3 regions of the Rhizobium sp. 21-4511-3d genome follow, and region 3 is predicted to be linked to each of the others. Evidence: riboswitches for the same ligand, from Rfam matches in the RefSeq annotation. Region 3 holds a riboswitch; each other region holds the start of a gene.
The links. Region 3 has a riboswitch for thiamine pyrophosphate ahead of thiM (hydroxyethylthiazole kinase). Riboswitches for the same ligand answer to the same signal wherever they lie in the genome.
Positions count from the first base shown of each region.

Region 1 (7,093 bases), on a different contig from region 3:
CCACGGTCTTTCAACAGGCCGGCGAGGTTCTGCACGTAGCCGCGATCATACCAGTGGGCGCTGACGCCATCGAAGCCGGCCTCGGCGATCAGGCGGATATTTTCCTCCAGCGATCGTTCCGGCTCTCTCGCGCTTCGAAGCTCCATCGCCCAGAGTGACTGGAAGACATTGAGGGTCTGCATGGCTTACCTCCCGGGTGCCTTGTTCAGAGATTCTGCGCGCTGACGGTCATGAACCGCACGGGATCGGTGATGACCTCGGTGCGGATGATGTCGAGCTTGCGCAGGATGAGATCGACGGAGCGGCGCGCCTGCACTTCGGGCGCCTGGTCGAGACAGATGTCGAGAAGACCGTTTTCGAGATAGCGCTTCTTCTTTTCGGTCAGCTCGTGGCCGACCCAGAAGATATCCCGCTGCTTGGCCCATTGCTGCAGGACGATCGCCACGCCCTCATCACCGCCGCCGGCCGAATAGACGCCGATGATCTCGGGGTCGCGCCTGAGCGCTTCTCCCAGCAGCTCGGCGCATTGCAGATCGTCATCGCGGCCCATCATCACCAGCGAAAGCGCGTGACCATCGGCGCCGCGCTCGGCCATGTAGTCGGAAAATCCCTGGATGCGCTGGCGGTGGTTCGAATAGGAGCCGCTATGGCAGATGGCAGCGAAATGTCCTGGCCGCGCTGCCAGCATGCCCGACATGTAGTAGGCGGCGCTGCGGCCCGCCGCATAATTGTCGATGCCGAGATAGGGGACTTCCGCGTCGTCGCAGCGGGTCACGACCTGTGCGACCTCGACTCCCGAGGCGCGCACCTGGCGCAGCGCCTCGATCACCTTCGGGTGGTCCTGCGAGCAGATGATCAGCCCGGAGCGGCGAAAGCTCGGATTGGCGATGTGGTGCGCCATGCCGATCGGGTCGCTTTCCTTGATGAAGGTGCGGTGCAGGATGACGGCGCGGTCGAGCGACGCCGATATGCGCTCGAAGGCCTGGTTCAGCCGGGCGAAGAACGACGTCTCCGGCCGCACAAGGATGACTTCGATGCGGATCGCGCCGCGATGGGTCTCGGTCGAACGCTCGCCATAGCCGAGCTTCTTGGCGGCGCGGATGACCTTCTCGGCGGTCTTTTCGGTAACGCCGCCGCGCCCGTTGATGACCCGCTCGACGGTGGCGATCCCCAGTCTTGCCTCCCGGGCGACATCCTGCAGCGTCGTCTTTTTCATCAAAACCTCCCCCAAATTCGCCTGGACAGTCAAGCATTCCAGCCTCTCCGGTGAAATACCGCAATTGATCAAAACACATCAAAACTGCGATGGGAATTGGCCCTCCGGCTGCGGTAATTTTTGCCTCACGAGTTGGAGGGTTTCAGATGGACGACACACTATACGGCAAACGCAACAAGCGCGGCGACTGGGCGCCGTTCAAGCTCATCCAGTATCCGCCTGTGTTCATCTGGCCGGTCCAGCCGCTGCGTTTCCTGAAATGGCTGTTCGGCTATCCGGGTTATCTGATGCCTTGGAACGTCCTTTACGCGGTGATCGGCACGCTGCTGTGGCTCTACGCCACGCCGTCGCTCGAGACGGCAAAGACCTTCTCGATCGGATGGATCGCCTATCTGCTCGTTCGCAATGCGGCGATCGTGCTGGTCTTCTTCGGCGCCTTCCATCTGCGCCTCTACATGCAGAAGAAGCAGGGCACGAGCTTTAAGTTCAACGCCAAATGGCCCTCTGTCGGCAACGACGCCTTCCTTTTCGGCAACCAGACGGTCGACAATGTCATCTGGACCTTTGCCAGCGCGGTGCCGATCTGGACGGCATTCGAGGTGCTGACGCTCTGGGCTTTCGCCAACGGCATCATTCCCTATGTTTCCTTCGCCGAGCACCCGGTCTATTGCGCCGTCGTGATGTTCTTTATTCCGACCTTTCGCGACCTGCATTTCTATCTGGTGCATCGCCTTATCCACTGGCCGCCGCTGTATCATGCGGTCCACAAGCTGCATCATAACAACGTCAATCCCGGCCCCTGGTCCGGTCTTGCCATGCACCCGATCGAGCACCTCCTCTATTTCTCCGGTGTGCTGATCCACTGGATCGTGCCGTCCAATCCTGTCCATGCGATCTTCCACCTGGCGCATGCAGGCCTTGCCCCGGCACCGGGCCATGCCGGCTTCGACAAGATCGTCGTCGGCGAGGAGAGCGCCATCGATACCCACAGCTACGACCACTATCTCCATCACAAGTATTTCGAGTGCAATTATGCCGATGGCGTCATTCCGCTCGACAAGTGGTTCGGCACTTTCCACGACGGCTCACCCGAAGCCCAGGAGCGCATGGACAAGCGCTTCATGGAGCAGGCAAGACGCCGCGCCGAGAAGAAGGCGCGCGGCGAGCAGCAGGCAGGCTGACTGATTTCCCAAGCGAGCGACCGAGAAAGGCCCGGCCCCAAAGCCGGGCCTTTTGCTATGCGGATGCCCCTGCAAATGAGGCGTTTTCATCAAATTATCGGCGGACCGCGTGGACTTCCCCGGCTAACGTTTTCCTGCGGCCGCCTGGCGCCGCCTTATCTCTGGGAGGAGAGAACATGCTGAAATTGCTGACCACCAGCGCAGTTGCGCTGGTGCTTGCGTCGCAGGCGCACGCTGCCGACCGTATCGGTGTTTCGATGGGCACGCTGTCCAACAACTTTCAGACGTTGATCGTCAACGGCATGGAAGACTACGCCAAGTCGATCGGCGTGGAGCTGCAGATCGAAGACGCGACGACCGACGTCAACAAGCAGCTCGATCAGGTGAAGAATATCGCGGCCGGCGGCGTCTCTGCAATCATCGTCGACCCCGTCGATTCCGACGGTACGCCGGCTCTCAGCAAGGTCGCCGAAGATGCTGGCATTCCGCTCATCTACGTCAATGTCCAGCCGACCGACCTCAACACGCTCGGCAAGCAGCAGGCCTTCGTCGGCTCCAACGAGACCGAATCCGGCACGCTGCAGACCAAGGAAGTCTGTCGCCTGCTCGGCGGCAAGGGCAATGTCGTCATCATGATCGGCGACCTCACCAGCCAGGCGGCGCGCCAGCGTACGCAGGACGTTCACGATGTCGTCAAGACGCCCGAATGCAGCGGCATCAACGTCGCCCAGGAGCAGGTCGGCAACTGGAGCCGCGTCAACGGCGCCGATCTGGTTTCCAACTGGCTGACGTCAGGCGTCGAATTCGATGCCATCATCGCCAATAATGACGAAATGGCGCTCGGCGCGATTTCGGCGCTGAAGGCCGCCGGCGCCTCGACCGACAAGATCATCGTCTCAGGCATCGACGCGACGCCCGAGGCGCTGCAGGCGATGAAGACAGGCGATCTCAAGGTCACCGTGTTCCAGGATGCCAAAGGCCAGGGCAAGGGATCGATCGATGCCGCGATGAAGGCGATCAAGGGCGAGAAGCTCGACCGCGAGGTCTGGATCCCCTTCCAGCTTGTCACCCAGAAGAACATGGCGGATTTCGAACACCTGAACTAAGGCGCGGCCTGCCTCACAGGCGGCGTCAGGACGGCCACGATGCGCTCAGGCCATCGTGGCCATTCGCATGTCAGGCGGCGGGCAGGGGCTCGCTGATGACGACGAAATTGGCGCAGCTATGCTCGACATTGGCTATGCGGATGCGCAATTCGCGCCGCGAGGTCAGCAGAAACAGGAAGACCTTCTTGGCCCGCTGCGCTCTGCGCAGCACTTCCTCCCCGCCGAAAAGCAGGCCATCGCGCTCTCCGAGCTCGAAGGCGACATGCTCGCTATAGTTCTCGTCCGTGATGGTGATTGTTCCGAGACCCGACAGCATGTGAGCATTCCTCATGATGGGAATGACTTTTGTCGAAGTCCTAAATTAGTGCAACACGGTGTTCCGGTTTTCCACGAGATGTTGGAAAGCGTACCGGCGATCATAGAAAGGGCACGCCGAATGAAGGCGTGCCCTTACATTGGAGAGAACGAGTGGCGCCTAGAACTTGACGCCGACGCCGATCATGATGGTGTTCTGGTTCAGGTCGAAATCGCCGCCAGCCGCGCCGAAATTGCCGCTGCCGTAATCGGTGTAGCGATATTCGCCGCGGGCAAAGATATTCTGGGTGAAGGCGTAGTCGATGCCGGCGCCGATGGTCCAGCCGTTCAGCGTATCCGATTCGTCGGGCCCGACATCCGGATTGGCCTCGGCGCGGGCGATCGCCCAGCCGGCCGTGCCGTAGATCAGCGCATTGTCGAAGGCATAGCCGACGCGGGCGCGAACCGAGCCCTGCCAGGTCGTCTCGACCGAGCCAAAGGCTACATCCTCTTTGTTCCAGTTGTGCAGGACGTCACCTTCGACACCGACAACCCAGTTGTTGTCGAACTGATAGTTATAGCCGCCGAAGACGCCGAGAATGCCGCCATTGGCATCGACATCCGATGCCCCGGAAGGATCGAAGGTGTTCCAGCTATAGCCACCCTCGGCGCCGATATAGGGACCGGACCAGGTGAAGACAGGGGTTATCGCTTCGGGCTCGACAGGGGCGGGCGGCGGCGTCAGGTCCGCGGCCTGAGCGGAAATGCCGGCAAGTGAGGCAGCCAGCGCGGTGAGAATAACGAATTTCATATTCGGTCTCCCTAATGCTTAAGGGTCAAGTAGGGTGCCTGATCCAAAAGTCTCTAATTAATTTTGTAGCTGAGACCCCGGAATACAAGACCGGCGACCGGCCTGCGACAGATGCGCCATTGACTTCAGGCCGGGAAAACGACAGGTTCCGCCCATTCCGAGGGGAGCATCTGACGATGCTGAGATGGCGGTGAGCCGGACCCTTGAACCTGATCCGGGTCATGCCGGCGTAGGAACGGAACAAGATACCGGCGGTATCTCCCCTTCTTCTTCGCTTTGCCTGGATCTCCAATTCTGTCTGGAGATCGCTTCGTCATGTCTGTCTTTCCGTTCCCGCATCCGGCCCGCGCGAAGGCCTAGCGATGCGTCCGCTCAACGCCCTCGGCGGCGTGGCCCTGCTTATCGCTCTCTGGCAGGCGGTCATCTGGGTCTTCGCGCCCGCGCATTTCATTCTGCCGTCGCCTGCCGACGTCGTCGCCGTCTTCGGCAGGCAGCCGCTCTTCCTGCTTGAGCAGAGCCTGACGACGGCGCTCGAAATCGTCCTCGGCCTGCTCTGCGGCGCCATATCGGGCGCTGCCGTCGCCTTCGCGCTCGCCGCCTTTCCGGCTGCCGCCACGCTCGTCTGGCCGATGGTACTGATCCTGCAGGCTTTCCCTGTCTTCGTGCTGGCGCCGATCCTGGTTATCTGGCTCGGTTTCGGCATCGCCTCGAAGATCGCCATGGCGACGATCATCATCTTCTTTCCCGTCGCCTCCGCCTTTGCCGACGGGCTGCGCCGCACCGAGCGGGATATTCTCGATGCGGTATCGCTGACAGAGGCGAGCCATTGGCAGACGCTGATGCGGATCCGCCTGCCGCTCGCCCTGCCGTCCCTCGTCTCCGGCCTCAGGATCGCCGCACCTCTCGCGCCACTCGGCACCGTGATCGGCGAATGGGTCGGGGCGTCCTCCGGCCTCGGCTTCGTCATGGTCCAGGCCAATGCCCGCATGCAGACGGACATGGTCTTTGCCGCCATGGCCGTGCTCGCCGCCATGACCGTCATCTGCCGCGTCGCTGTCGACAGGCTCACCTCCGGCTGGACCCCATGGGCCACCACGAACTGACTTCTTCTTCCCGCATAATCATGGAGCAAACATGCTGCGTCTGATATCCGCCACTCTCCTTGCGATCGCGACCCTCGCGTCGCCCTCCTTCGCCAACGACAAGCTGACTGTCATGCTCGAATGGTTCGTCAATCCGGACCATGCGCCGATGGTGATCGCTCAAGAGAAGGGCCTGTTCGCCGCCGCCGGTCTCGACGTCACCCTGATTCCGCCCGCCGACCCCTCCGCTGTGCCCCGCCTCGTCGCTGCCAAACAGGCGGATATCGGCATCCACTACCAGCCCAATCTCTATCTCGATCATGAAGCCGGATTGCCGATCGTCCGCATCGGCACGCTGGTCGAAACGCCGCTGAATACGGTGACCGTGCTGGCCGACGGGCCGATCAAGAGCCTCGCGGATCTGAAGGGCAGGAAGGTCGGCTTCTCCGTCACCGGCTTCGAGGATGCGATGCTGAAGCGGATGCTCGAAAATGCCGGTCTCAAGAAGGACGATGTCGAGCTCGTCAACGTCAACTTCTCGCTCTCGCCGTCGCTGATCGCGGGCAAAGTCGATGCGACCGTCGGCGGCTTCCGCAATTTCGAGCTGACGCAGATGAAGCTCGAGGGTCATGAGGGCAAGGCCTTCTATCCGGAAGAAAACGGCGTGCCGCCCTATGACGAACTGATCTTCATCGCCCATCGCGATTCGGCCGCCGATTCGCGTCTGCCGCGCTTCCTCGGTGCGATCGAACAGGCTTCCGTCTTCATCACCAACCACCCCGATGACGCCTGGCAGATGTTCATCAAGGCCTATCCTGATCTCAATGACGAGCTGAACCGCAAGGCTTTTTTCGACACGCTGCCGCGCTTCGCCAAGCGCCCCGCCGCTCTCGATACCGGCCGCTACGAGCGCTTCGGCGCCTTCATGCAGCAGATGGGGCTGGTCAAGACGGCGCCCAAAGTCGAGGACCTCGCCGTCGAGATAAAGTAGCCTGTGGCGCGTCTGCCACGGCCCTTTGCAAAGCCCCCGGCCGTTAACCGAATGTACCGGCCGGGAGCCTCGCGTTAACTATTTGTTAACCACGAAGCAGCTACACCGAAGCAATCAAAAATTAACCAAGATTGCTAATGTGTTAACCGACGCACGCTCCATCCGTATCAAAGGCCGTTCGTTCCTGGCGGTCGTTTTGACGCCCGATCTGCCCTTCGAGGAGTGGCTGGTCCGGCTCGACGATCTGGCCTCGCGCTCGGCAGGGTTTTTCCTGGGGCGTCCCGTGGTTCTCGACGTTTCGGACCTGCAGGCGGACCGGGCGCTGTTGAAATCGATGATTGCGGCTCTCGCCGAGCGCAATGTGCGGATCATGGGGATCGAAGGCGCGCGTCCCTCGCAGCTTGACGCGACG
Region 1 is NZ_JBNWCF010000016.1:1,838-8,930, reverse strand. It holds gene ACQZ5H_RS27225 (sugar phosphate isomerase/epimerase family protein) at 1-182, opposite strand, end outside; gene ACQZ5H_RS27220 (LacI family DNA-binding transcriptional regulator) at 206-1,216, opposite strand; gene ACQZ5H_RS27215 (sterol desaturase family protein) at 1,363-2,397, shown strand; gene ACQZ5H_RS27210 (sugar ABC transporter substrate-binding protein) at 2,574-3,503, shown strand; gene ACQZ5H_RS27205 (hypothetical protein) at 3,574-3,819, opposite strand; gene ACQZ5H_RS27200 (outer membrane beta-barrel protein) at 3,979-4,608, opposite strand; TPP riboswitch at 4,759-4,861, shown strand; gene ACQZ5H_RS27195 (ABC transporter permease) at 4,971-5,711, shown strand; gene ACQZ5H_RS27190 (ABC transporter substrate-binding protein) at 5,743-6,681, shown strand; gene minC (septum site-determining protein MinC) at 6,812-7,093, shown strand, end outside.
Region 1: it holds a riboswitch for thiamine pyrophosphate, as region 3 does, so the genes downstream of both, ACQZ5H_RS27195 (ABC transporter permease) here and thiM (hydroxyethylthiazole kinase) in region 3, are expected to answer to the same signal.

Region 2 (7,093 bases), on a different contig from region 3:
GATGTTGTCGCCCGGGCGGACGGTGACGACGCGGATGCGCAGCGGCTTCAGCGACGACATCTCATCCGGGGTCATGCGGCGGAAGCTGGCGCGCAGGACATCTGCCGTCTGCTGCAGGGCTGTGCTGCCCTTAGGAACGGCGGTCAGGAACCGGAAGATCTGCTGATTGTTGCGGATGACCGTGACGTCGAAATCCCAGCGGTCGGCACTGGCGCGGGCGGTTGCCGCTTCCATGCCGTTGATCGTCGTCGCCTGTATCGTCGAGGGATCGAGGCCGGTGACCCAGCCGCTCGAGATATAGTTGGTCAGGCTCTGGTTGTTGCTGTCGGCCACGCCATCGAAACGGATGGCGATATCGCCGGGGCCGGTCGCCATGACGGCTTCGACCTTGTTGTCGATGGTGAAATCGGGCGGCACGTCGAAGCGGATGCCGAGACCGCCATGCAGGAAGGTCTGGCCACGCACATAGCCCTCTTCCGGGCTGTCGCCGTAGAGAAGGCCGTCGATGCCGTCGAGATAGTAATCGCGGCCCTTGTCGCCGACCTTGCCTTCCTGACCGAAGGCGCGGGCGTGGTCGCGGGCCAACTCGATACGCTGCGCGGAATTCGGGTGGCTCGACAGGAAGTCCAGGCTCTGGTCGGCATCCGGATCGGCCGACATGAAGCGGCTGTATGCGGCCATGCTGTCGAGGAAGCGGCCAGCAGCATAGGGGTCGTAACCGGCTTCGCCGAGCATACGTACACCGATGACGTCGGCCTGCAGCTCCTGCTGGCGGGAGAAGGCGGCGAGGCGCAGCTTGCCGCGGGCGAGAGCCTGCTTGCCGGCGATATCGCTGGAGAGAACTTCGGCAACAACGCGGCTGGCGATGACTTCGGCTTCTTCGCGCTTCTGGCGCTCGATGCCGTGATTGGCCGTCACATGGCCCATCTCGTGCGAGAGCACGGCGGCAACCTCGGAGGCGTCGTTGGCAAGCGCCAGCAGGCCGCGCGTCACGTAGAGATAGCCGCCCGGCAGCGCGAAGGCGTTGATCGCTGGCGAATTCAGGATGGTGATGCGGTAGGACTGGCTCGGATTTTCCGAGACGGCCGTCAGCGCGCCGGCAATGCGGGCAACGAGGCGTTCGGTCTTGGCGTCCTTGTATTCACCGCCATAGCTCGCGACGATGCGCGGGTGTTCGCGGGCGCCCATCGCGGCGCGCGGATCGTTCTTCTGCACTTCATCGACGATCTGCGGATTGGACGAGGGCGAGACGGTCGGCTGGTAGGATTGCTCGATGATCGACTGGCAGCTGTTAAGCGCGACTGCGGCAGCAGTCAGCAGCAACGCATGCCGTCCCCGGTGGCGCAAAGCGGAAAGCATAGTCCTGGAGGGCGCGGGTCTCGTCCACGTCTTCATGCTGTCCAGTCTGGCTCTCCGAGTCATCTTGCTTTTCAGCCGGTTCGCCGCTTTATCGATCCGGCCACTTCCAACGGGGTTCAACAGGCGCCCATCCTGGCTCTCGCAGTGCACAACGGATGGATACAGGTCATTGCTGTAGCTGATTTCCGCATCGATTGCATAGCGAGACTCTGCTTAATTGTGGCGCCGTTGTAATTTAGCAAGCTTGGCGTGGTTAAGGAGTTCTTTCGCTCGGATGAAATTGTGGCGAAAGTGCCATCGCGCCCTGCAGATTCGTCAACCGCGCAGAAATTGCCGCAATGCGGGCATATCTTTTCGCGCGAGATATTCATCGATCGGCGCGGCAAGCGCGATCGCGCCATGGTCGATGAAGACCCCGTAGCTGGCAATGCGGCGGACTTCGTCCGGGTCATGCGAGACGACGATCACGGTGCTGCCGGTTTCGCGCTGCATCGTCGTCAGAAGCTCCGCCATGCCGCTGCGCAAACCGGGATCGAGAGCGGCGAAGGGCTCATCCAGAAGCAGGATCGGCCGATTGCGGACGAGGGCGCGGGCGAAGGCGGCGCGTTGACGTTCGCCGCCGGACAGTGTCGCCGGAAGCCGCTTCTCGAAAGCTGCAAGTCCGACCTGCGCCAGCGCCGCCGAGATGCGGCTGCGGTCCGCCTGCGTGAGCTTCAGGGCCGGATTGATGCCCAGCCCGATATTGGTGAAGATATCGAGATGGGCGAAGAGATTGTTGTCCTGGAAGACGAGCGAGACCGGCCGCTCCGACGGATGGACGCCGCTGGCGTCCCTGCCATCAAGCAGCACCTGGCCACTCTCCGGTATCTCGAAGCCTGCCAGCAGATTGAGGAAGGTCGATTTTCCGGCGCCAGAGGGGCCCGTCACGGCGATGATCTGGCCCCCGGGCAGTGCGCAATCGAAGTGAAAAGCATGGCTGCCGAGCGCCAGGCGGACGTTCTGCATGGCAATATCAGCGGCCGTCATCGGCACCATGTCCTCGCACCTGGCGGGATGTTCCGGCAATTGTCAGCAACAGGCATATCACGCCGAGGATCAGCGCAAAGCCATCGGCATCATTGGTCCTGTAGCTTCCCATGCGGCTATAGACCAGCCACGGCAGGGTGATGAAACCATCGGACCCAAAAAGAGCAACGGCGCCGAGATCGCCGAGCGACAGCGCCATGGCGAAAGACAGGGCGGTCAGGAACGGCTTCCGCAGCCCCGGCCAATCGATAAGCCGCAGCCGCGCCATGCCGGCGATCCCGAGGCTCGCCGATAGCCGCGCCGTACGGCGCTGATGGACGAGATAGGCCGGTTCTAGCACGCGCATGACGAAGGGCAGCGCCATCAGCATGTTGATCAAGACGACGAGGGCAGGCGCGAAAATTTCTGCATCTCCGAACGGTCGCAGGGTCATGAACCATCCTGTGGCAAGCACGACCGGCGGGGCCAATAGCACCATTGAAGATGCGCCGCCCATCGTGGCGAAGAAGGCGCGGTTGCCACGGCCGGACTGCTTGCTGGTGGCTATGGTCTGGCGGGCGCGGATCAGGGCTGCCGATACCAGCAGCGCCAGTGTGGCGGCGGAGATGGATATACCGAAGCTCATCGCCGCGGCCTGCCAGAAGACGGGCTCACCGAGCAGTTTCGGCAGGTCGGCTTTCAGGCCGGCGACGACGACCGAGAGAAGTGGCGACAGGAGAAAGGCTGTGATGGCGATCAATAGCAGGCTGTCCAATAGCTTCGCTATGGGCTTCCTGCCGTCGAAGCGCAGTGCCCGGTGCCCTGCTGTCAGCCCCTCGTCCAGGCTCGCGGGCAGGAGCGACATGGCGGCGAGGACGAGGCCGGTCAGCGCGATCTGCAGCAAGGAAAGTGCGACGGCGCGGCCGGGATCGAAATCGAAGCGAAGCGACTGGTAGATCGCGACCTCGACCGTCGTTGCCGCAGGACCGCCGCCGAGGGTCAGCACCAGCGTGAAGCTCGTGGCGCAGAGCATGAAGATCAGTCCGGCGACGCCGGGGATCAGGCCGCGGATGGCCGGCCATTCGATGAAACGGAAGATGGCGCGCGGACGCATGCCGAGATTGCCCGCCATCAGCCAGTATTCAGAGGGCAGCCGTTCAAGACCGGCAAGCATCAGCCGGCAGGCCAGCGGCAGGTTGAAGAAGACGTGGGCAAGCAGGATGCCGGTTAGGCCATAGATGCTGACAGGTTCGGCAAGGCCGAGTTTCGTCAGCGCGCTGTTGAGCAGGCCCTGCCTGCCCCAGATGCCGATCAAGCCGAGCGCGCCGATCAGAACGGGCAGTCCCATGGGCACCGCCATTAGGCGGATGATCCAGATGCGGCCGGGAAATTGCAGCTGGCGGGCGAGCGACCGCGCGACAGGGATCGCCAGGAAAACCGATAGCAGCGTGGAGAGGACCGCCTGCAGCAGCGTGAAGCGCAGGACGCGGAGGATATAGGGATCGGAAATGATCCCGGCAAAGGCAGCGCCCCCGCCGGAGGCGGCAAGCGAAACGGCAGCGATACCGATGAAAAGCAGGATGGCGGCGAGCGCAATTGCGCCGCCCGCCAATGCATTTCGCCGTTCCGCCGCCGTCTGCAGCATTAGTTCATGCTCATCGCCGCAAGCCACTCGTCGATCCAGGCCTTGCGGTTCTTGGCGACCTCATCCGGCGACATCAGGAAAGTCTTGGAGGGATTGACGAGCTTGCCGAAAGCATCCGGCAGGGGCGTCGAGGTCGCCGAGACCGGCATCATCCAGTTGTTGGTCGGGATCGTGTCCTGGAAGCCGGGGGTGACCATGAACTTCAGGAAGTCGCGGGCAAGATCCTTGTCCGGCGCGTTCTTCAGCAGGCCGGCGACTTCGATCTGGATGTAGTGTCCCTCGGAGAAGGCGGCGGCCTGATAGCGGTCGGCGTTTTCAGCGACCATGTGGTAGGCCGGGGACGTCGTATAGGAGAGCACCATCGGCGCCTCGCCCTTGGTGAACAGGCCATAGGCCTCCGACCAGCCGGGCGTGACCGTCAGGATGCGGTTCTTGAGCTTAGCCCAGGCTTCCGGCGCCTTGTCGCCGTAAACGGACTTCACCCAAAGCAGCAGGCCGAGACCAGGCGTAGACGTGCGCGGATCCTCGATGACGATCTTCTGCGACGGGTCGCCGTCAACCAGTTCCTGCATGCTTTTCGGCGGGTTCTTTACCGTCTGCGTGTCGTAGATGATGGCGAAGTGGCCGTAGTCATAGGGAACGAAGACATCGTCCTTGAAATCGCCGGGCACCTTCAAAGCGCTGGTATCGACGCCGCTGGCGTCGAACAGGCCGGTATCCTTGGCCTCGGTGATCAGGTTGGTGTCGATGCCGAGCACGACGTCGGCCTTCGTCGAGGCACCCTCGAGCTTGAGGCGCGAGAGAAGGGCGACGCCATCGGCGACGCTGACGAAATTGACGGTGCAGGCGCAGGTCTTCTCGAAGGCTTCCTTGACCTTGGGGCCGGGGCCCCATTCGGAGGTGAAGCTTTCGTAGGTATAGACCGTCAGCGTCTTGTCTGCAGCCTGGGCCGGAGCGATGGCTGAGGTAACGGCGAGAAGCGCCGTGGCGAAAAGTGCGATCAATGGTTTGCGGCCGGGCATGGCGCGCCTCCTCCTATACAAGTTGTTTCACGGGAAAAGGGCGGTGCCTGGTGTCACGCGCGCATCTAATCCCTCCGCCGGTGTTAACCGGATCAGGTTCCGCGGGTTGGCTTGAAGCCTCTCAGCCAGCTGTCCTTGCGGACACGGGCACCCCGTTAGAGCGTTCGCAGATGTATAGTGGTGACGGCTTTATGACAAGGGCGAAGCTCGCCCTTGCCGGTCACTCCGCAGCTTCGGCTGCGGCCGCAGAATTCTTGGCTTCGCCATGGCGCGGCAGCTGTACGGGTTTCAGCGAAAGGGCGGCGATCAGCCCGATCAGTGCAAAAGCGCAGGAGGTCATGAACAGCGGCGTGAAGGCGGCCGAATACGCATTCTCTACCGCCTGACGGCTGGCTTCTGGCAGTGCCGCCATCATCTTCGGGGTCAGCTGCTCGATATCGGTCACGCCGGGGATGGAGACGCCGACCTTTGCCAGCTGCGAGCCGATGATCGCGCCGTAGATGGAGATGGCGATCGAGGCGCCGCCCATGCGCGACAGCGTCACCGAACCCGTTGCAGCACCGACGTCACGGGCCGGAGCCGCGTTCTGAACGCCGATGATCGGCACCTGCTGTGCAAGCCCGATGCCGATGCCGTGCAGAGCCATCAGCAGGCCGATGATGGGCAGAGGGGTACCCGCATGAACCTGCGTCAGCAACGCGAAAGCGATGGCGCTGCAGGAGAGGCTGGCGATGGCGAAGGGCTTGTAGCGGCCGGTGCGCGAGATGGTGCGGCCGGCAAACAACGAACCGCAGACAAGGCCGCCGGTCAGCATGATGAAGAGCAGGCCGGCATGCGAGGGCGAGAGGCCGGTTGTCGTCTGCAGGAACAGCGCGAAATAGTTGGCCATGCCGATGGCGATGCCGCCGCCGGTGATCGACATGATCAAGAGCAGCGGGAAAGTCGGATTGCGGAACAGCGACAGCGGCACGATCGGTTCGGCGGCGCGGCGCTCGACGAAGACCCAGGCGATGGCGCAGACAACGCCTGCGGCAATGATGCCGAGGCTCTGCGGTGCAAGGAGCGAACCGAAAAGCTCACTGCCATCGGCCATCAGCACGATGCTGGTGGTGGTCATCGCCAAGAGCAGCGCGCCGGCGTAGTCGATCTTCGGGCGGCGATGCGGTTTGCGGTAGGGCAGCATCAGCGCCAGGCCGATGAGCACGACGAAACCGATGGGGACATTGACAAGAAAGATCGAGCGCCAGCCGAACAGATCGCTCATCATGCCGCCAAGAACGGGGCCGATGGCGCTGGAGGCCATCAGCACGAGGCTGGAATAGCTCTGGTAGCGGGCGCGTTCGCGCGGTTCGAAAAGGTCGGCATTGACGGCGAAGATCGACACCATGATGCCGCCGCCGCCGAGGCCCTGCAGCACGCGGGCGGCAATCAGCGTGTTCATCGAGATGGCCAGACCGCAGACAGCCGAGCCGACGGTGAAGATCGCGATCGCCGTCATCATCACATATTTGCGGCCGAAGAGGTCGCCGAGCTTGCCATAGACGGGCATCACGGCGCTGAGCGACAGGAGATAGGCCGAGCCGATCCAGCCGAAGCGCTCGAGATGGCCGAATTCGCCCACGATCGTCGGCAGCGCCGTCGAGACAATCTGATTGTCCAGCGTTGCCATGAACATCGCGGTCATCAGAAACAGGAAGAGAATAAGCCTGCGGCGGGGATCCGTCACGAGCGGCTGGGAGGCAAGCTGCATATCCATGAAGACAGTTCCGATCTTGATCGCCAATTTATGTGACAAAAGCATATAAATGTCAATGACACTTGAATGACGCAGGCATGTTTCCTTCCCGCAAGCCTTCTGTTATGCTCGCCGCATGAACGAGAAACCCGCCCGAATTCACGAGCTCGATCCCCTGCCGCTGGAAAGCGAAAGCGTCTTGAGCATCGGCCAGAGCATGACCCGCATGAAGCTCATGACGGGCCGCAGGCTGATCGGGCGTCTTGCGATCCAGAGCGTCGCGCCGGATCTCGAACTGTCGCATCTCGACGTGCTTGATGCCGTACG
Region 2 is NZ_JBNWCF010000009.1:191,642-198,734, forward strand. It holds gene ACQZ5H_RS20525 (M48 family metalloprotease) at 1-1,422, opposite strand, end outside; gene ACQZ5H_RS20530 (thiamine ABC transporter ATP-binding protein) at 1,675-2,385, opposite strand; gene thiP (thiamine/thiamine pyrophosphate ABC transporter permease ThiP) at 2,372-4,009, opposite strand; gene thiB (thiamine ABC transporter substrate binding subunit) at 4,009-5,031, opposite strand; TPP riboswitch at 5,084-5,196, opposite strand; gene ACQZ5H_RS20545 (MDR family MFS transporter) at 5,252-6,787, opposite strand; gene ACQZ5H_RS20550 (MarR family winged helix-turn-helix transcriptional regulator) at 6,903-7,093, shown strand, end outside.
Region 2: it holds a riboswitch for thiamine pyrophosphate, as region 3 does, so the genes downstream of both, thiB (thiamine ABC transporter substrate binding subunit) here and thiM (hydroxyethylthiazole kinase) in region 3, are expected to answer to the same signal.

Region 3 (7,093 bases):
CGGTGCCGATGATGGGGTCGTCAACCCGCTACTCGGCGAATCCGCCAAGCAGCTGGCTGGGTCCACCTGGCACCAGAACTTCTTCGACCAGGATCTTGGCGCTGCCGTCGGCCGCGTCGTCAATGATGTCTCGGTCGAAATCGTCTCGGGCCAGATGAGCTCCAAGGATGGTGCCCAGCAGATTCAGGACGCGTTCGAACTCGAGCAATAAGCCTCCCAGCAAGCACTCCCGGCGCCGCGTGGCGCCGGGATATGACACGCGCATGCGAAGGCAGGACATATGGCTGAGATTTCCGTTTCATCAGGCGTTCGGACCGCGCCGCCTAGCAAGGCCGCCCGAAAGAACCGCAGTTCGATCGCGCATGACCGCTGGGCGGTGCTGCTGCTCTTCCTGCCGCCGGCGCTGATCCTCTTCACGCTCTTCGTCATCATGCCGATGGGCGAGGCGGCCTGGTACAGCCTCTACAAGTGGAACGGCTACGGCACGCCGACCGAATATATCGCGCTCAAGAATTTCCAGGTTCTGTTCCGCAATGCCGCCTTCAGCCAGGCGCTGATCAACAACGGCCTGATCATCGTCGTTTCCATCGCCATCCAGGTGCCGCTGGCGATCTGGCTGTCGACGATGCTGGCGCATCGCATCCCCGGCGTCGTGACCTACCGGCTGATCTTCTTCCTGCCCTATGTTCTCGCCGATGTCGCCGCCGGCCTGATCTGGCGCTTCGTCTATGACGGCGACTACGGGTTGTTCGCGGCCATTGCCGGCTTCTTCGGCATGGCCAATCCCTATGTGCTCGCCGACAAGGACGTGGCGATCTATGCGGTGCTCGGCGTCGTCGTCTGGAAATATTTCGGTTTCCACATGATGCTGTTCATCGCCGGGCTGCAATCGGTCGACAAGAACGTGCTTGAGGCTGCCGATATCGACGGCGCCTCCGGCTGGCAAAAATTCCGCTACATCACGCTGCCGCTGCTCGGCTCGACGCTCAGGCTCTCGATCTTCTTCGCCGTCATCGGCTCCCTGCAGCTTTTCGACATGATCATGCCGCTCACCGGCGGCGGACCGTCGAACTCGACGCAGACCATGGTGACCTTCCTCTACACCTACGGCGTCATGCGCATGCAGGTCGGCCTCGGCAGCGCCGTCGGCGTCGTGCTGTTCATCATCTGCGTCACGCTCGCCTTCGGCTACAAAAGGATATTCATGCGCAATGACTGATACGACCGACACCATTCGCATGCCCGCGACGACGAAGGTCTATCTCTACGTCTCGTTGACCCTCATCGCCGCCCTCGTGCTGATCCCGCTGCTGACGACGGCCCTCGGCGGCTTCAAGACGCTCGGCGACCTGCGCGTCAATCCCTTCGGCCTGCCCGCCACATGGCAATGGTCGAACTATACGGATATCCTGTTCGGCGAGCGCTACTGGCTGCAGATCTTCAATTCGCTGGTCATCGCCGTCCTCACAGTGTCGCTGACGCTGATCGTCTCGTCGATGGCGGCCTTCACCTTCGCGCATGTGCGCTTCTTCGGCTCGTCCTTCCTGTTGAACTACTTCCTGCTCGGCCTGATGTTCCCTGCGGCGACGGCTATCCTGCCGCTCTTCATCCGCATCCGCGATCTCGGACTGCTGGACACCTATTGGGGCGTGGTGCTGCCGCAGGTGGCGTTCGGGCTCGGGATGAGTATCCTGCTTTTTAGAAACTATTTTCGCAACCTTCCGGAAGAATTGTTCCAGGCGGCATTCGTCGATGGCTGCGGCTACATGCGCTTCTTCTGGTACATCTCGCTGCCGCTGTCACGGCCGATCATCGCCACCGTCAGCATCATCTCCTTCGTCGGCAGCTGGAACAGCTATATCCTGCCGCTGATCATGCTGAATTCGGAATCGAAATATCCCTGGCCGCTCGGCATCATGGTCTATCGCGGCGAGTTCGGCACCGAATGGCAGCTGGTACTCGCCTTCATCACCCTGACGATCATGCCGACCGTCATCGTTTTCTTCCTGGCCCAGAGACACATCATCGCCGGCCTGACGGCGGGCGCGGTCAAATCCTGATGTTGCCGTTTCTGCCGCGGCCGTTACCATGGCCGCGGCACGGCATCATGGGAGAGCAGACGGTTGGCGCCGATAAAGGTCGATCCGGATAAGGTTCGCGAATTCAAGACGAAGCAGGATTTCTACGACTGGCTGGCCGCGCATCACGACCGTGAAAGCGAGGTCTGGATCCGCATCTTCAAGGTCGCATCCGGCTTGCCGTCGATCACGCCGGTCGAGGCGATCGACGCTGTGCTCTGCTGGGGCTGGATCGATGCGGTGAAGAAAAGCCTGGACGAGAAGAGCTATCTCCAGCGCTACACGCCGCGCGGCAGGAAGAGCATCTGGAGCCAGATCAACGTCAACAATGTCGCCCGCCTCGTCGAGGAGGGACGAATGACCGAGCACGGCCTTCGCGAGGTCCAAGCCGCGAAAGCGGATGGCCGGTGGGACCGGGCCTATGGCAGCGGCAAGGACCTGAAGATCCCCGAGGATCTGCAGACGGCGATCGACGCCGATCCCAAGGCCAAGGCGATGCTTGCGGCGCTCAGCGCGCAAAACCGCTTCGCGCTTGCCTTCCGCGTGCACAATATGAAGACGCCGGCGGGCCGCGAGCGGAAGATCGCGGCCTTCGTCGAGATGCTGGCGAAGGGCGAGACGATCTATCCGCAGAACAAGAAGCCGAAGGTCTGAACCTCAGAGATCGGCCTTGTCCCAGAGCGCGTGGAAATGCTGGACCGGGCCATGGCCGGAACCGACGGTGAGCGTTTCTGCAGCCGCAACGGCATCGGCGAGATAGCGCTTGGCGATCGCGACCGCTGCCTCCGGCGTCTTGCCCTTTGCAAGCTCGGCCGCCAAGGCGCTCGACAGCGTACAGCCGGTGCCGTGTGTGTTCTTCGTCGGAACCCTTGGAGCCTCGAACCAGGTAATATGGCCGGCGCTTGCCAGCACATCGGGGCTGTCAGTGCCGCCGAGATGGCCGCCTTTCAACAGTACCATGCGCGGTCCGCGATCCAGCAGTTTGCGCGCCTGCTGCTGCATGGCATCGCGGTCTTGGGCGTGGTCCTCGCCGAGCAGCGCCGCCGCTTCGGGGAGGTTCGGGGTCAGCATCGTTGCCAGCGGCAGAAGGCGGTCGGTGAGCGCGCCGATCGCGGCGATATCGAGGAGGGCGGCGCCGCCCTTGGCGATCATTACGGGGTCGAGCACCAGCGGGATGCCGCGATGCGGATGCAGCGCATCGGCAATTGCCTCCGCGATCCCGGCATTGGCGATCATGCCGATCTTGACGGCATCGACGCGGACATCGGCAAAGACCATGCGGATCTGCTCGGCGACGAAATCCGGCGAGACGGTCTGCACTGCTGAAACGCCGGTGGTGTTCTGCGCAGTCAGGGCCGTCAGCACAGCCATGCCATAGGTGCCGCGGGCGGAGAATGCTTTGAGGTCGGCCTGGATGCCGGCGCCGCCCGATGGGTCGGAGCCGGCGATCGAGAGAACGTTGCGGATCATTGTCCTGCCTTTCTGATGCGTTCGGCGATTGCAGCCGTCGCCGCTTGCGGATCCGGCTGGCCACAGATCGCCGAGACGACCGCAAGCCCTTCCGTGCCCGTTGCGAGCACTGGCTCCACATGTTCCGCCTTCAGGCCGCCGATTGCCACTGAGCGAACCGGGCAGACACGAACCAGCTCCTCCAGACCTGCGATGCCGATCGGTTGCTTGTGATCCGGCTTGGTCGCCGTCGCGAAAACGGGGCCGATCCCCGCATAGTCGACGATCGCGGGATCTACGGCTGCGGCAAGTTCAGGCGTCTCGACGGAGAGGCCGAGAATCATATCAGGCCCGATGCGGCGGCGGGCCTCGGCGGCGGCGAGGTCTTCCTGGCCGATATGCAGCCCATCGGCGTTGAGCGCGATTGCCGCTTCGACGTCGTCATTGACGACAAGCAGTGCTCCGCTTCCTGACAGGACCCGCTGCAGTGCCCGGCCCGTCTCGATCATCTGCCGGGTAGTCGCCGTCTTGTCGCGCAGCTGCACGATGGTCGCCCCACCGGCGACGGCTGCGCGGGCGGTCTCGACAAGCCCGTACCCGGCGCAGAGCTCCGGGTCGAGGACGAGATAAAGGGAGAGGTCGAAGCTCTTCACGCCTGGCTGATCCTTGCTGCGGCGTCGAGCGCCGGACCATCGAGCGCGGCAAGCGCATCGAGGAAACGCCAGGAGAAGGAGCCAGGGCCCTTGGCTTCCTGTGCCGCCTGTTCGCCGGCAACGGCAAACATTGCGAGAGCGGCGACCGTCGCATCGAAGGTCTCGTCAGAGGCGACCGCGGCGAAGGCGCCGGTCAGGCAGGTCAGCGAGCAGCCGAGCGCGGTGATCTGCGGCATCAGCGGCGAACCGCCGGAAATGCGAACGGCGCGGGTGCCATCGGTGACGAAGTCGACCGGGCCTGTGACCGCGACGACGGCGCCATATTGCGCCGCGATGCTGCGGGCGGCCCCTTCCGCCTGCTCGACGGGATCGCGGCTATCGACGCCCTGGCCACGGCTCTCGCTGCCGGCCAGCGCGATGATTTCGGATGCATTGCCGCGGATGATCGCCGGGTTGAGGTCGAGAAGTGCCGCGACGCTTTCGCGGCGGAAGCCGGTGGCGTAATGCGCCACGGGATCGAGAACCCAGGGTTTGCCATTGCGCGCAGCAGCCTTCGCCGCCTGCTTCATGCCGCTGACCCAGGCGGGCGAGAGCGTGCCGATATTGATGGTCAGTGCACCGGAGAATGCGGCGAATTCACCGGCTTCCTCCTCCGCATGCACCATGGCGGGCGAGGCGCCCGCGGCCAGCACGACATTGGCGGCGATATTCATCGCGACATAGTTGGTGATGCATTGAACGAGCGGCGGCGCGGCGCGCAGCGCAGTCAGCAATTGCCCGGGTGATCTCGAAGTCGTCATCTTGCGTCCCTTTTGGGGCGGGGCAAGACGCGGGAGGCCAGGCACATGGAAGCGAAGGGCCTCGAGCGACTCCCTCCGCCAGCATTATCTGGTTCAGGTTCGAAGGGTACTTCTCAGCCCGCCTTTCGGCGAACGCCCCTGTCTCTCAACACCACGGTCATCGCAAATTATCAGCGGCTTGTCACGCCCTATCAGTTGAGCCGGGCTTCGCCGCTGGCGATGCGCTGCTCGTCGGCGCCGAAGAGATGTACGGCATCGTGAATGGGCGCCACCTTAAGGATGTCGCCGGGCGCCGCTCTGATCCGCTCGCGGAAGACGCAGCTGATCGTCTGCGCGCCGAGCCGGGCGATCACCAGTGTTTCCGATCCGGTGGGCTCGACGACGACGGTGGTGATCTCGATGCCATTTGGGTCGAGCTGCAAATGCTCCGGGCGGATCCCGTAGGTCACCGCGTCGGCGGGGCGACGGTCGCTCGGCAGGGTGATGCCGTCCTCGGTGCGGAAGCCCGTATCCGTCATGCTGCCCTTGATGAAATTCATCGCGGGCGAGCCGATGAAGCCGGCGACGAAGAGATTGTTGGGCCGGTCATAGAGGTCGAGCGGCGAGCCCGCCTGCTCGATGCGCCCATCCCTCATGACGACGATCTTGTCGGCCATGGTCATCGCTTCGATCTGGTCGTGGGTGACGTAGATCGTCGTCGTCTGCAGCCGCTGATGCAGCTCCTTGATCTCGGAGCGCATCTGGACGCGAAGCTTGGCGTCGAGATTGGAAAGCGGCTCGTCGAACAGGAAGACGGCGGGATCGCGCACGATCGCCCGGCCCATGGCAACGCGCTGGCGCTGGCCGCCCGAAAGCTGCTTCGGATAGCGTTCGAGCAGGCTTTCGAGGCCGAGTATCTTTGCGGCATTGCCGACCCGCTTGTCGATCTCCGCCCGCGGCATGCGCTTCAGCCGCAGCGAAAAGCCCATGTTCTTGGCCACGGTCATATGCGGGTAGAGCGCATAGTTCTGGAACACCATGGCGATGTCCCGGTCCTTCGGCGCCAGCTCGTTGACGACATGCTTGCCGATCTGGATTTCGCCCGACGTGATGCCTTCAAGCCCGGCGATCATTCTGAGCAGCGTCGATTTTCCGCAGCCGGACGGGCCGACGAGGACGACGAATTCGCCGTCACGGATATCGACCGAGACACCCTTGATGGCCTTGAACGCGCCGTAGTCCTTGCGAGCATTATTGACTGAAACATGAGCCATTATCGTCCTCCCCAGGCTGCGATCAAAGCTTGTCCAAGACGGTTCTGAGATAGCCGAGGCCGACTCGTTCGCCTTCCTTGCGGGCCTCCAGGTCCTTGCCCGGCCAGCCATAGGCGGCATCTTCATGCTCGATCGAAATCGTGCCGTCGAAGCCGTAGCTGCGCGCCTGCTTCAGGAACCTCGACCAGTCGAGCAAGCCGAGGCCCGGCAGCTTGTACCGCCACCAACCCTTGCCATGGTAGCCGACCGCCTGCAGCGCGGTCGCATCGACCGCCGTGTCCTTGGCATGCAGGATGACGATGCGATCCTTGACGGCATCCAGCGCCAGATAGGGATCGATACCCGTCCGCAGAAAATGCGAGGGGTCGAATTCGAGCCCGAAACGCCGGTCCGGAATGCGCTTGAAGAGCTCCTCGTAGCCCTTTGGCGTCGTACCGACGAAATTGTCCTTCGGCCCAGGCCAGTTCTCGATGGCAAAGGTCAGGCCGCTGGACGCGGTCTCGGCGATCAGGCCGTTCATGTAAGCCGCGAAATCGTCGTAGTTGGCCTCGTCGCTGGCCTCGTCATTGCGGCCGGGGAAGATGACGAAAACCGGCACGCCGGTTTCGCCGATCGCCTGGGCGAATTCCGCGGTGCGCGAGCGCAGATCCTTGCGCTTGGCGTTGTCGGCGTCGAGCTGGTTGCCGAAATAGGTGATCGAGGAGACAAAGAGATTACGCTCGCGGGCAAGCGAGACGGCGGCCTTCACCCTGTCAGGGGTCTTGATGTGTCCGCCGACATCGATCTCGATGGCATCGAAACCGGCGGAAGCTGCGAAATCCACCACTTCTTCAAGCGGCCGGTCGTTGAACGTCGACGTA
Region 3 is NZ_JBNWCF010000004.1:207,933-215,025, reverse strand. It holds gene ACQZ5H_RS11800 (ABC transporter substrate-binding protein) at 1-211, shown strand, start outside; gene ACQZ5H_RS11795 (carbohydrate ABC transporter permease) at 281-1,219, shown strand; gene ACQZ5H_RS11790 (carbohydrate ABC transporter permease) at 1,212-2,060, shown strand; gene ACQZ5H_RS11785 (YdeI/OmpD-associated family protein) at 2,124-2,732, shown strand; gene thiD (bifunctional hydroxymethylpyrimidine kinase/phosphomethylpyrimidine kinase) at 2,736-3,548, opposite strand; gene thiE (thiamine phosphate synthase) at 3,545-4,180, opposite strand; gene thiM (hydroxyethylthiazole kinase) at 4,177-4,980, opposite strand; TPP riboswitch at 5,034-5,130, opposite strand; gene ACQZ5H_RS11765 (ABC transporter ATP-binding protein) at 5,172-6,233, opposite strand; gene ACQZ5H_RS11760 (sugar phosphate isomerase/epimerase family protein) at 6,256-7,093, opposite strand, start outside.